Regions from separate parts of the Mesorhizobium sp. B2-6-1 genome, predicted to be linked through region 2. Evidence: riboswitches for the same ligand, from Rfam matches in the RefSeq annotation. Region 2 holds a riboswitch; each other region holds the start of a gene.
What was found. Region 2 has a riboswitch for cobalamin ahead of FJ443_RS19080 (ABC transporter ATP-binding protein). Riboswitches for the same ligand answer to the same signal wherever they lie in the genome.

Region 1: it holds a riboswitch for cobalamin, as region 2 does, so the genes downstream of both, bluB (5,6-dimethylbenzimidazole synthase) here and FJ443_RS19080 (ABC transporter ATP-binding protein) in region 2, are expected to answer to the same signal.
Region 3: it holds a riboswitch for cobalamin, as region 2 does, so the genes downstream of both, FJ443_RS14715 (DUF1636 family protein) here and FJ443_RS19080 (ABC transporter ATP-binding protein) in region 2, are expected to answer to the same signal.

Annotation. Positions count from the first base shown of each region.
Region 1 covers NZ_VFUH01000002.1:215,257-218,174, forward strand. Annotated here, with positions in the region: gene FJ443_RS05725 (exodeoxyribonuclease VII small subunit) at 1-143, opposite strand, end outside; gene FJ443_RS05730 (histone deacetylase family protein) at 147-1,073, opposite strand; cobalamin riboswitch at 1,195-1,375, shown strand; gene bluB (5,6-dimethylbenzimidazole synthase) at 1,424-2,176, shown strand; gene FJ443_RS05740 (TetR/AcrR family transcriptional regulator) at 2,222-2,827, opposite strand.
Region 2 covers NZ_VFUH01000009.1:70,431-73,348, reverse strand. Annotated here, with positions in the region: gene FJ443_RS19085 (ABC transporter substrate-binding protein) at 1-545, opposite strand, end outside; gene FJ443_RS19080 (ABC transporter ATP-binding protein) at 585-1,373, opposite strand; cobalamin riboswitch at 1,630-1,839, opposite strand; gene FJ443_RS19075 (LacI family DNA-binding transcriptional regulator) at 1,902-2,918, opposite strand, start outside.
Region 3 covers NZ_VFUH01000006.1:108,472-111,389, forward strand. Annotated here, with positions in the region: gene FJ443_RS14710 (winged helix-turn-helix domain-containing protein) at 316-1,515, shown strand; cobalamin riboswitch at 1,545-1,749, shown strand; gene FJ443_RS14715 (DUF1636 family protein) at 1,787-2,233, shown strand; gene cobW (cobalamin biosynthesis protein CobW) at 2,236-2,918, shown strand, end outside.

The sequences.
Region 1 (2,918 bases), on a different contig from region 2:
AGCGCCTCGCCGCGCTCGTAGATCCTGATCGACTGGTCGAGCGGCACATCGCCACGCTCCAGATCATCGACGATCTTCTCCAGCGCGTCGAGAGCCTGTTCGAAGCTCATCGCCTTGACGTCTTCGTTGGTTTCACCAGCCATCATTCATCCTTTCATCAGTCGCCCGACATGGGCGGCGACCGAAAATGCCAATCCTTGCAGATCGTAGCCGCCCTCGAGCAGGCTGACGAGCCGGTTGCCGCTGTGGCGCGCCGCGCGCTGCATGAGTTGGCCGGTCGCCCAGTCGAAATCATCCTCGGTCAGGTTGATCTCGGCCAGCGGGTCGCGATGATGCGCATCGAAGCCGGCCGAAATAATGATCAGGTCGGGTGCAAAATTGTCGAGCGAGGGCAGCACGCGCGACAGGAAGGCATCGCGGAACGCCTCGCTGCCGGTCTGCGGCGCAAGCGGCGCGTTGACGATGTTGCCGGCGCCGGTTTCGTTCTTTGCTCCGGTGCCGGGGTAGAGCGGCATCTGGTGCGTCGAGCAATAAAGCACGGACGGATCGTCCCAGAAAACATCCTGCGTGCCGTTGCCGTGATGCACGTCCCAGTCGACGATGGCGACACGTTCGATATCGTGTTTGCGCTGTGCATAACGTGCGGCGATGGCCGCCGTGTTGAACAGGCAGAAGCCCATCGCGGTCGCTTTCTCGGCATGATGGCCGGGCGGCCGGGCGGCGACGAAAACGTTGTCTGCCCTGCCGGCAAAGACGTCGTCGACGGCGGCGTTGGCGGCTCCGATCGCGGTGATCGCCGCCTGCCAGCTCTTCGGGCTGGCCGTTGTGTCGGCATCGATGCGGGCGATGCCCGTCTCGGGAATGGCGGCGCGTACCCGCTCGACGAAATCCTCGGGATGCGCGTAGAGAATGGTGGCCTCGTCGCCTTCCGGCGCCTCGAGGCGGTCGAGCGCGGCAAAAGCCTCGTCGTCGAGCACGCGCTCGATGGCGCGCAAGCGGTCCGGCCGCTCCGGATGGCCGGGCGGCGTGATGTGCTCAAGGAAGATCGGATGGGTGTAGAGACGAGTGGCCATGCCCCCTATCTAGTGCCCCGGCGCGGCGATGGCCATGCGTTGCGGCCTGATGGCTGGGGAAAATCGCGCCTGCGTCCATTCGCGTCGCCGCGGGGATTGGCGGCGCAGGGGCTTCGTCGTAAAGTCCCGGCCACTGCCTGGTGCCCGCCGCGAGCGGGAGAATCGGGAACACGGTTTGATACCGTGGCGTGCCCAACGCTGTAAGGGGGACCGCGCCGGTAAATGCCACTGTCGATGACGGGAAGGCGCCGGATGCGGGTTGATCCCGAGCCAGAAGACCGGCCTGGCAGGCATCGTCATCCGCATGGTCAGGCGGACGGCAGTTGATTGCAATCGCAAGGGGACAAGCGATGCCGGACAATATGACCATCCCCGTGGGTGACGGATTCGACCAGATGGCGCGCGATGCGGTCTACCGCGCCATGTTCACGCGGCGCGATGTTCGCAGCCATTTTACATCAGAGGCCGTCGACGACGAGGTCTTGGCGCGGCTGCTGCTTGCCGCCCATCACGCGCCATCGGTCGGCTTCATGCAGCCATGGAATTTCATCGTCATTCGTGGCACCGAACGACGGGAACAGGTGCGCGACCTGGTCCTCGCGGCGCGCGAGCAGGAATTGCCGGCGATCGAGGAAGAGCGGCGGGCGCTCTACCGCAAGCTCAAGCTGGAAGGCATCTGCGAAAGCGCGCTCAATATCTGTATCACCTGCGACCGCCGACGCTCACAGGGTTCGCCGCTGGGACGCTGGCACAATCCCGAGATGGATCTCTACAGCACGGTCTGCGCGGTGCAGAATTTCTGGCTGGCGGCGCGCGCCGAAGGCGTCGGCGTCGGCTGGGTCAGCATTATCGAGGCGCAGGCGTTGAAAGACCTTCTGTCGATTCCCGGGCATGTGACGCCGGTGGCCTATCTCTGTGTCGGCCGTGTCTCGGAGTTCGCGCCGAAACCGGACCTCGAAACACATGGCTGGGGGCGGCGGCTGCCGCTGCCCGAGCTGATCATGAGCGAGACGTTTTGCGGACAGGGCGAAGTTCCGCTCAAATCAACGATCGCACGCCTCAAGGCGGCAACATGCGAAAAGTCTGACAAACCCTTGATTTGATTGCCGATATGGCATGCGCAGCGCGCTGCCGGCGGCCTGCCGTCGTCAGGCGGCTCCGGCATCCTTCCTCAACAATCCTTCGAGCAGTTGCTTGAATGCCGCCACCACGGTCTTCGACGTCGCTTCCGGGTCGTTCGAATTGGCGATCCGCTGCGCCGCCTGGCTGCTCGCCCCGTTGATCAGCCGTGCCGCGGTCTCGGGGTCTACGCCCGGGACAACCACCCCGTCGCCCTGCAGCGTCGTCAGGTGATCGGTCATCGACGCGACGCAGGCATTGGCGTTCGGCCATTGCGCGGGATCCCCCAGCACGGCCGGACCGTCCCGAAACATGATGCGCTGGATTTCCGGCTCCAGCGCCATTTCGATGTAGCTCGTGCATTCGTCGACGAAGCTTTGCCAGCGGGTCGGTGCTTTCGCTGCAACCTCATTCACCCGTGCCGCCATCTCGGCGTCTATCTCGGCGATAACCGCCTGCAAAAGCCCCTTCTTGTCCCCGAAATGATGATAGAGCGCACCGCGCGTCAGCCCGGCCGATGCGGTGAAATCATCCATCGATGCCTCGGCATAACCGATCGTTCCGAACGCATGCCGGGCCGCGGCAATCAATTTGGCGCGCGTTTCGGCGATCATTTCCCTGCGGGGCTTGTGCATCTCTTCTGGCCTTATCCACATACGTCACGTATGCCAATTGACATACGCGACGTATGATCTATTTAGTATTCATACGCATCGTATGTAATTT
Region 2 (2,918 bases):
TCGGCGAGCTGCGCCTTCCAGCCGGAGACGAGCTTATCCGCTTCGGCCTCCTTGCCGAAGATCTTGCCCAGCTTCTCGACATCGCCATAGAGCAGGTCCATCGAAGCGGCGGGGCGGTTCTTGTCGAGATGGACGCAGCTTTCCGTCAGCACCAGGGTCTTGATGCCGTGTTGCGCCAGCGTATCGGGCGTCACCTCGCCGCCCGGCTTCATGCCGTAGTACCAACCGGCGAAGAAGAAGTCGGGCTCGACAGCGACCAGGTTTTCCAGCGTCGGATATTTGGGCGCCAGTTCCGGGATCGAGCCTTGCTCGGCCTTGAATTCGGGGCCGACCTTGTACCATCCGGTGATGCCGGTCAGGCCGACGATCGACGGCTGCAGCTTCAGGGCGAAGGCCATCTCGGCCATGTTGAGATCGTGAATGACAGCGCGCTTTGGAGGCGCGTCGAAGGTCAGCGACTTGCCGCAGCTGTCGACCGTCACCGGAAAGGCGAAGGCCGTAGAGGCCAGCAGGGAGAAGGCAAGAGATACGGCAAGGCGTTTCACGGATGTTGCTCCTTCGTTGCACGGGAATTGGATCTGCGCTCACGAAGATGGCGCGGCACGGTTCGGAACCTCGAACACCGTCAGCTCGCGGTCCTCCATCGGGTGGCGCAACCTAAAGACGTCGACACCGAAGATCTCGCGGATCAGCTGCTGAGTGAGTGCTTCGCGTGGCGGCGCCAGCACATGCAACCGGCCATGGCTCATCACCGCGACCCTGGTGGCGAAAGGCGTCACCAGCGCCAGATCGTGCAGCACCGCGATCACGGTCATGCCGAGGCCTGCAACCAGTTCGAGCAACTCGCTGCGCGCCCGCGGGTCGAGATGGTTGGTCGGCTCGTCGAGGAACAGGATCTTCGGCTCCTGTGCGATGGCGCGGGCAAGCTGGGCGCGCTGGCGCTCGCCGCCCGACAGCGAGCCGATGGTGCGGCCAAGCAGCGGCAACAGCCCGGTCCGGCGCAGCGCCTCGACGACAATGTCGCGTTCCTCGCTCCTGTGCCTGCGGCCGGTATGCGGAACCCGGCCGAGCTCGACATAATCGATCACCGCCAGCCGTGGATCCGGTTGATCGGTCTGGCCGACGACGGCGATGTGCAGCGCCCGCTCGGCGGTCGAAATCCTGTCCAGCAGGCGCCCGGTGAGCTTCACTTCGCCCGAACTCGGCCGCAGCATGCCCGACAGCATGCGCAGCAATGTCGTCTTGCCGGCGCCGTTGGGACCGATGATGGCGAGACGGTCGCCCGCCGCCACCGAAAGGCTGACCGGATGCACCAGATGCAGGCCATCCGCCGCCGCGGCCAGGTCGCGGGCCTCGAGAAGCGGCGCGGTCATGGGCAATTCCTTGCAGGGCCTGCCGGAATACGGGCCAGCGTCTTGCTTGCCAATCCTGCCGGACGCTGGCCTGAATTCACCTCGGTGGCGATATCGCGGCAAAGCGTGCACACGATGATGCGATGCATGGGAATGCAGTGAATGCGATCGATGGAGCCGTCCAACTTCCGTCACTTTCAAAAATGGCGACGGAAGGAAGCTGGCTTGAACCGGTCGACAAGACCGAACCCCGCGTCTCCTCCCGGCACACCCCGTCCGGTCAACTCATGCAGATGGCAGGTCTCCTGGCTCGCGGGTCGTTGCGCCATCCTGCCTTCCCAGCCTTGCCGGCCAGTGGCTTCTCGGATTTTGCTCGCCGCTTACAGTTGCGGGGGCAGCCATGGCTTCGACCCGAAAATCGGGCCTCACCATGTTCCCTTTTTACCCCTCGCCTTGCGGCGCGGGGACCATCACGAGTCGCAGCCTAGGATGCAGGCAGCGTCAAGGCAAGGTCGATGTATGTTCTGTTATAACAATACAATCGTCTGGTCAATCGCTATCGCGCGCCACCAGTTCCAGCGGCCAGACCTCGCGAATGATCTCTGGCCCTTTCGCGCCGGCGAAAGCCGGGAGCGAGGCGAGCAGGATTTCGCCGAGGCGCCGCCCCATCGGATCCAGGCTCGGGCGAAAGCCGGTCAGCGCCGGCGAGAAATAACGGCAGAGCGGCGTGTCGACGATGACGATCACCGCGACATCCTGCCCGGGCTTGATCCCCATTTCGGCGAGCGCTTTGCAGCCGCCGAGCGCCATCGAGTCGTTGTTGAAGATAATCGCGGTCGGCGGATCCTTCGACCGCATGACTTGCGGTGTCACCGCGTAGCCACCGGCTTCGTTGATAAAACCGTCCACAATCAGGCCGGGATCGACTTCGATGCCGTGCCGCCGCAGCGCCTTGCAATAACCCTCCAGAAACAGATAACCGAAATTCAGGTCAAGCGACGGCCGGATGGCGGCGATGCGGCGGTGGCCACGCGCAACCAGCCGGTCGACCGCATCGGCGCCCGCCTTCTCGAAATCCAGATCCAGAGAGGGATAGCTGTCGTCGCCGGACCGGCTTCGGCCGAGCGTCGCGAAGGGAAAGCCGGCCTTGCTCAGATAGTCGATGCGATCGTCCTCGCGCCGCGTCCAGGCCAGTACGACGGCATCGGCACGACGCGTCTCGACGACGCGGCGCAGCCGCTCCTGTTGATAATCCGCCGGCGCGCCCATGACGATGATCAGGTCCAGCCCGCACTCGGCCAATGTCGCTTGCAGTCCGGTGAGGAACGGAATGAAGAACGGCTCGCCATACTGCTGGTCGCCCGGATGCGGCTGCAGCATGAAAGCCACGGCATGGGTGGTGCCGCGGCGTAGGTTCCTGCCCGAGTGGTTCGGTGAATAATTGAGCTTCCGGGCCGCCTCGAGCACGCGCTGGCGTGTCTCGGCGTTCACGTCGGCGCGCCCGTTAAGCGCGCGCGAGACTGTACCGATCGAAATGTTCAGGTGCCGCGCAAGATCGTGAATGCT
Region 3 (2,918 bases), on a different contig from region 2:
CGCCAATCCATTTTGATTACAGCACCAGACCCCATTGCGGAAGCGTGACAGTTTAACCGCTGAACCGTTTTAAGGGGCCTTTGCTGCAACGCGGCGAGGGTTAGCGCAGCGCTTCCGGCGAAGCAAGTCAAACCTTGTTCAAAACACTGGCCTGGACGGCATAAGGGAAGAAACTGGTCCGATCCGCTCCTGTCTGATTTCCTTCGCTTTTTACTCCACTTTTCTCTCCTGACAGAGTTGCCGCCAAAACCCTGCTAGCATGGCCGGAATCAACTGTCCGAACGACGCTCAACAAGCCATCAGAGTCGCATCCGAATGAAGGAAAAGATCTCGCTTGCCACGGCCCGGCGTATCGCGCTCGCCGCCCAAGGGTTCACTGATCCCCGCCCCGCCGGCACGCCCGACCGACGCCACTTCGCCCGCGTGCTCTCGCGTACCGGCCTGCTGCAGATCGATTCCGTCAGCGCGGTGGTGCGCGCTCACTACATGCCGCTCTATTCGCGCCTTGGTCCCTACCCGTTCGCCTTGCTCGACAACGCCGCCGTCACGCGCAAGCGCACGGTTTTCGAATACTGGGCGCACGAGGCTTCCTTCCTGCCGGTCGAGACCTATCCCCTGATGCGTTGGCGCATGCAGCGCGCCGAGCGTGGCGATGAAATGTATCTGGGCCTGGCCAAATGGGGCCGTGAGCACGCCGCCTATATAGAAGAGATCTACCGCGAGGTCGCGGAGCGCGGCCCGATCGCCGCTTCCGCGCTCGAAGGCCAGAAAGGATCCGGCGGCTGGTGGGGCTGGAGCCACGCCAAGCATGCCTTCGAATGGCTGTTCTGGGCAGGACGCATCACCACCGCGCACCGCCGTGGCTTCGAACGCTTCTATGATTTGCCCGAGCGCGTACTGCCGCGGGCGATCCTCGATCTGCCGGTGCCGTCTGCCGAGGACGCGCATCGGGAATTGCTGCGGATATCCGCCCGCGCTCATGGCGTCGCGACAGCAAGCGACCTGCGCGACTATTTCCGCCTGTCGCCGGCCGACATGAAGGGCCGGCTGGAGGAGCTGGTTGAAACAGGCGAGCTGGTGCCGGTGCGTGTCGAGGGCTGGGACAAACCGGCTTACCTCCATAAGGAGGCCCGTATTCCACGAAAAATCGAGGCCCGCGCCTTGCTGGCGCCGTTCGATCCGGTCGTTTTCGAGCGCTCGCGCACGGAGCGGCTGTTCGATTTCCACTACCGCATAGAAATCTACACCCCTGCCGAAAAACGGCAATACGGCTATTACGTCCTGCCGTTCCTGCTCGGCGACAGGATCGTGGCGCGCGTCGACCTCAAGGCCGACCGGCCGGCCAGCGTGCTACGCGTCCACGCGGCCTATGCCGAGCCCAGCGCGCCGCCTGAAACCGCCGCGCAACTCTTCCAGGAATTGACGCAGATGCAGGGCTGGCTCGGCCTCGAACGGATCGAGGTTACGCCCGCCGGCGACCTTGGGCAGCCGCTCGCCGACATTGCCGTGTCGTAGACGCGCGTTGACACCGCCGCCTGCAAGAGCCTAAATCCATTCCAGACGGTCTCCTCTCGGCAAAGGGAGGAGCCAAGAGGGAATGCGGTGCGAAATCTCGATTTCAAATCCGCGGCTGTCCCCGCAACTGTAAGCGACGAGCCAAGGCCGAAAACCACTGGGACGGTCCCGGGAAGGCGGCACGAAGGCGATGACCCGCGAGCCAGGAGACCTGCCGTCTGAGACATAAGAATCCGATCGCCCGGCGGGTTTTCCGGGCAAGGAGCCCGATTTGGAACGCGACAGCAGTTTCCCGGCTGAAACAGCGGACATTTTGTCTGGCGATAGCGACTTGTCTGGCGATAGCGACGCCTTGGCCGGCGTCACTGTTATCATCTGCGCTTCCTGCCGCGACGAGACCGGTTCCGATGCCCATCCCCGCGCCGGCGAAGTTTTGGCTCAAGATACGCGCCAAGCCGCAACGGCCGACAATGTCCGTGTCCGCACCGTCGAATGCCTCGGCAACTGCAAGCGCCGTCTCAGTGCGGCGATTCTTCGCGACGGCTGCTGGAGTTATGTCTTCGGCGACCTGAACATCGCCAGCGGCGCCGATCTCGTCACCGGCGCGAAACTCTTCGCCGCTTCGACCAACGGCCTCATTCCGTGGCGTGGTCGCCCGGATTCCCTCAAGCGCGGCCTCGTCGCCCGCATTCCTCCCCTCGACATGCTGAAGGACTGATCATGACCGCCGCAGTTTCCGCCGCCACTCTCTCCCGCGTCCCCTGTACCGTGGTCACCGGCTTCCTGGGTGCCGGCAAGACCACGCTGGTCCGCCATCTCCTGGAGAACGCGGGCGGCAAGCGGATCGCCATCATCGTCAACGAATTCGGCGACATCGGAATCGACGGCGAGATCCTCAAGGGCTGCGGCATCGACACCTGCCCGGAGGAAAACGTCGTCGAACTGGCCAATGGCTGCATCTGCTGCACCGTCGCCGACGATTTCGTCCCGGCGCTCGACCAGATCCTGTCGCTGACGCCGAAGGTCGACCACATCCTGATCGAGACCTCAGGCTTGGCTCTGCCCAAGCCGCTGGTCCAGGCCTTCCAGTGGCCGACAGTGAAGAGCCGGGTGACAGTCGACGGCGTAATCGCCGTGGTCGACGGTCCGGCATTGGCCGAGGGGCGCGTCGCCAACGACATGGACGCCCTGCAGGCGCAACGCGCGCAGGACCAGACACTGGACCACGACCACCCCGTCGAGGAGGTGTTCGAGGACCAGATCGCCTGCGCCGACCTCATCATCCTGTCGAAGAGCGACCTGATGGATGCCGCAGGTTCGGCTCGCGCCAACGCCATCATTGGCGAACACTCCGCCCGCGCCGTGAAGGTCGTGCCGACGGCTCATGGCAAGGTCGATCCGTC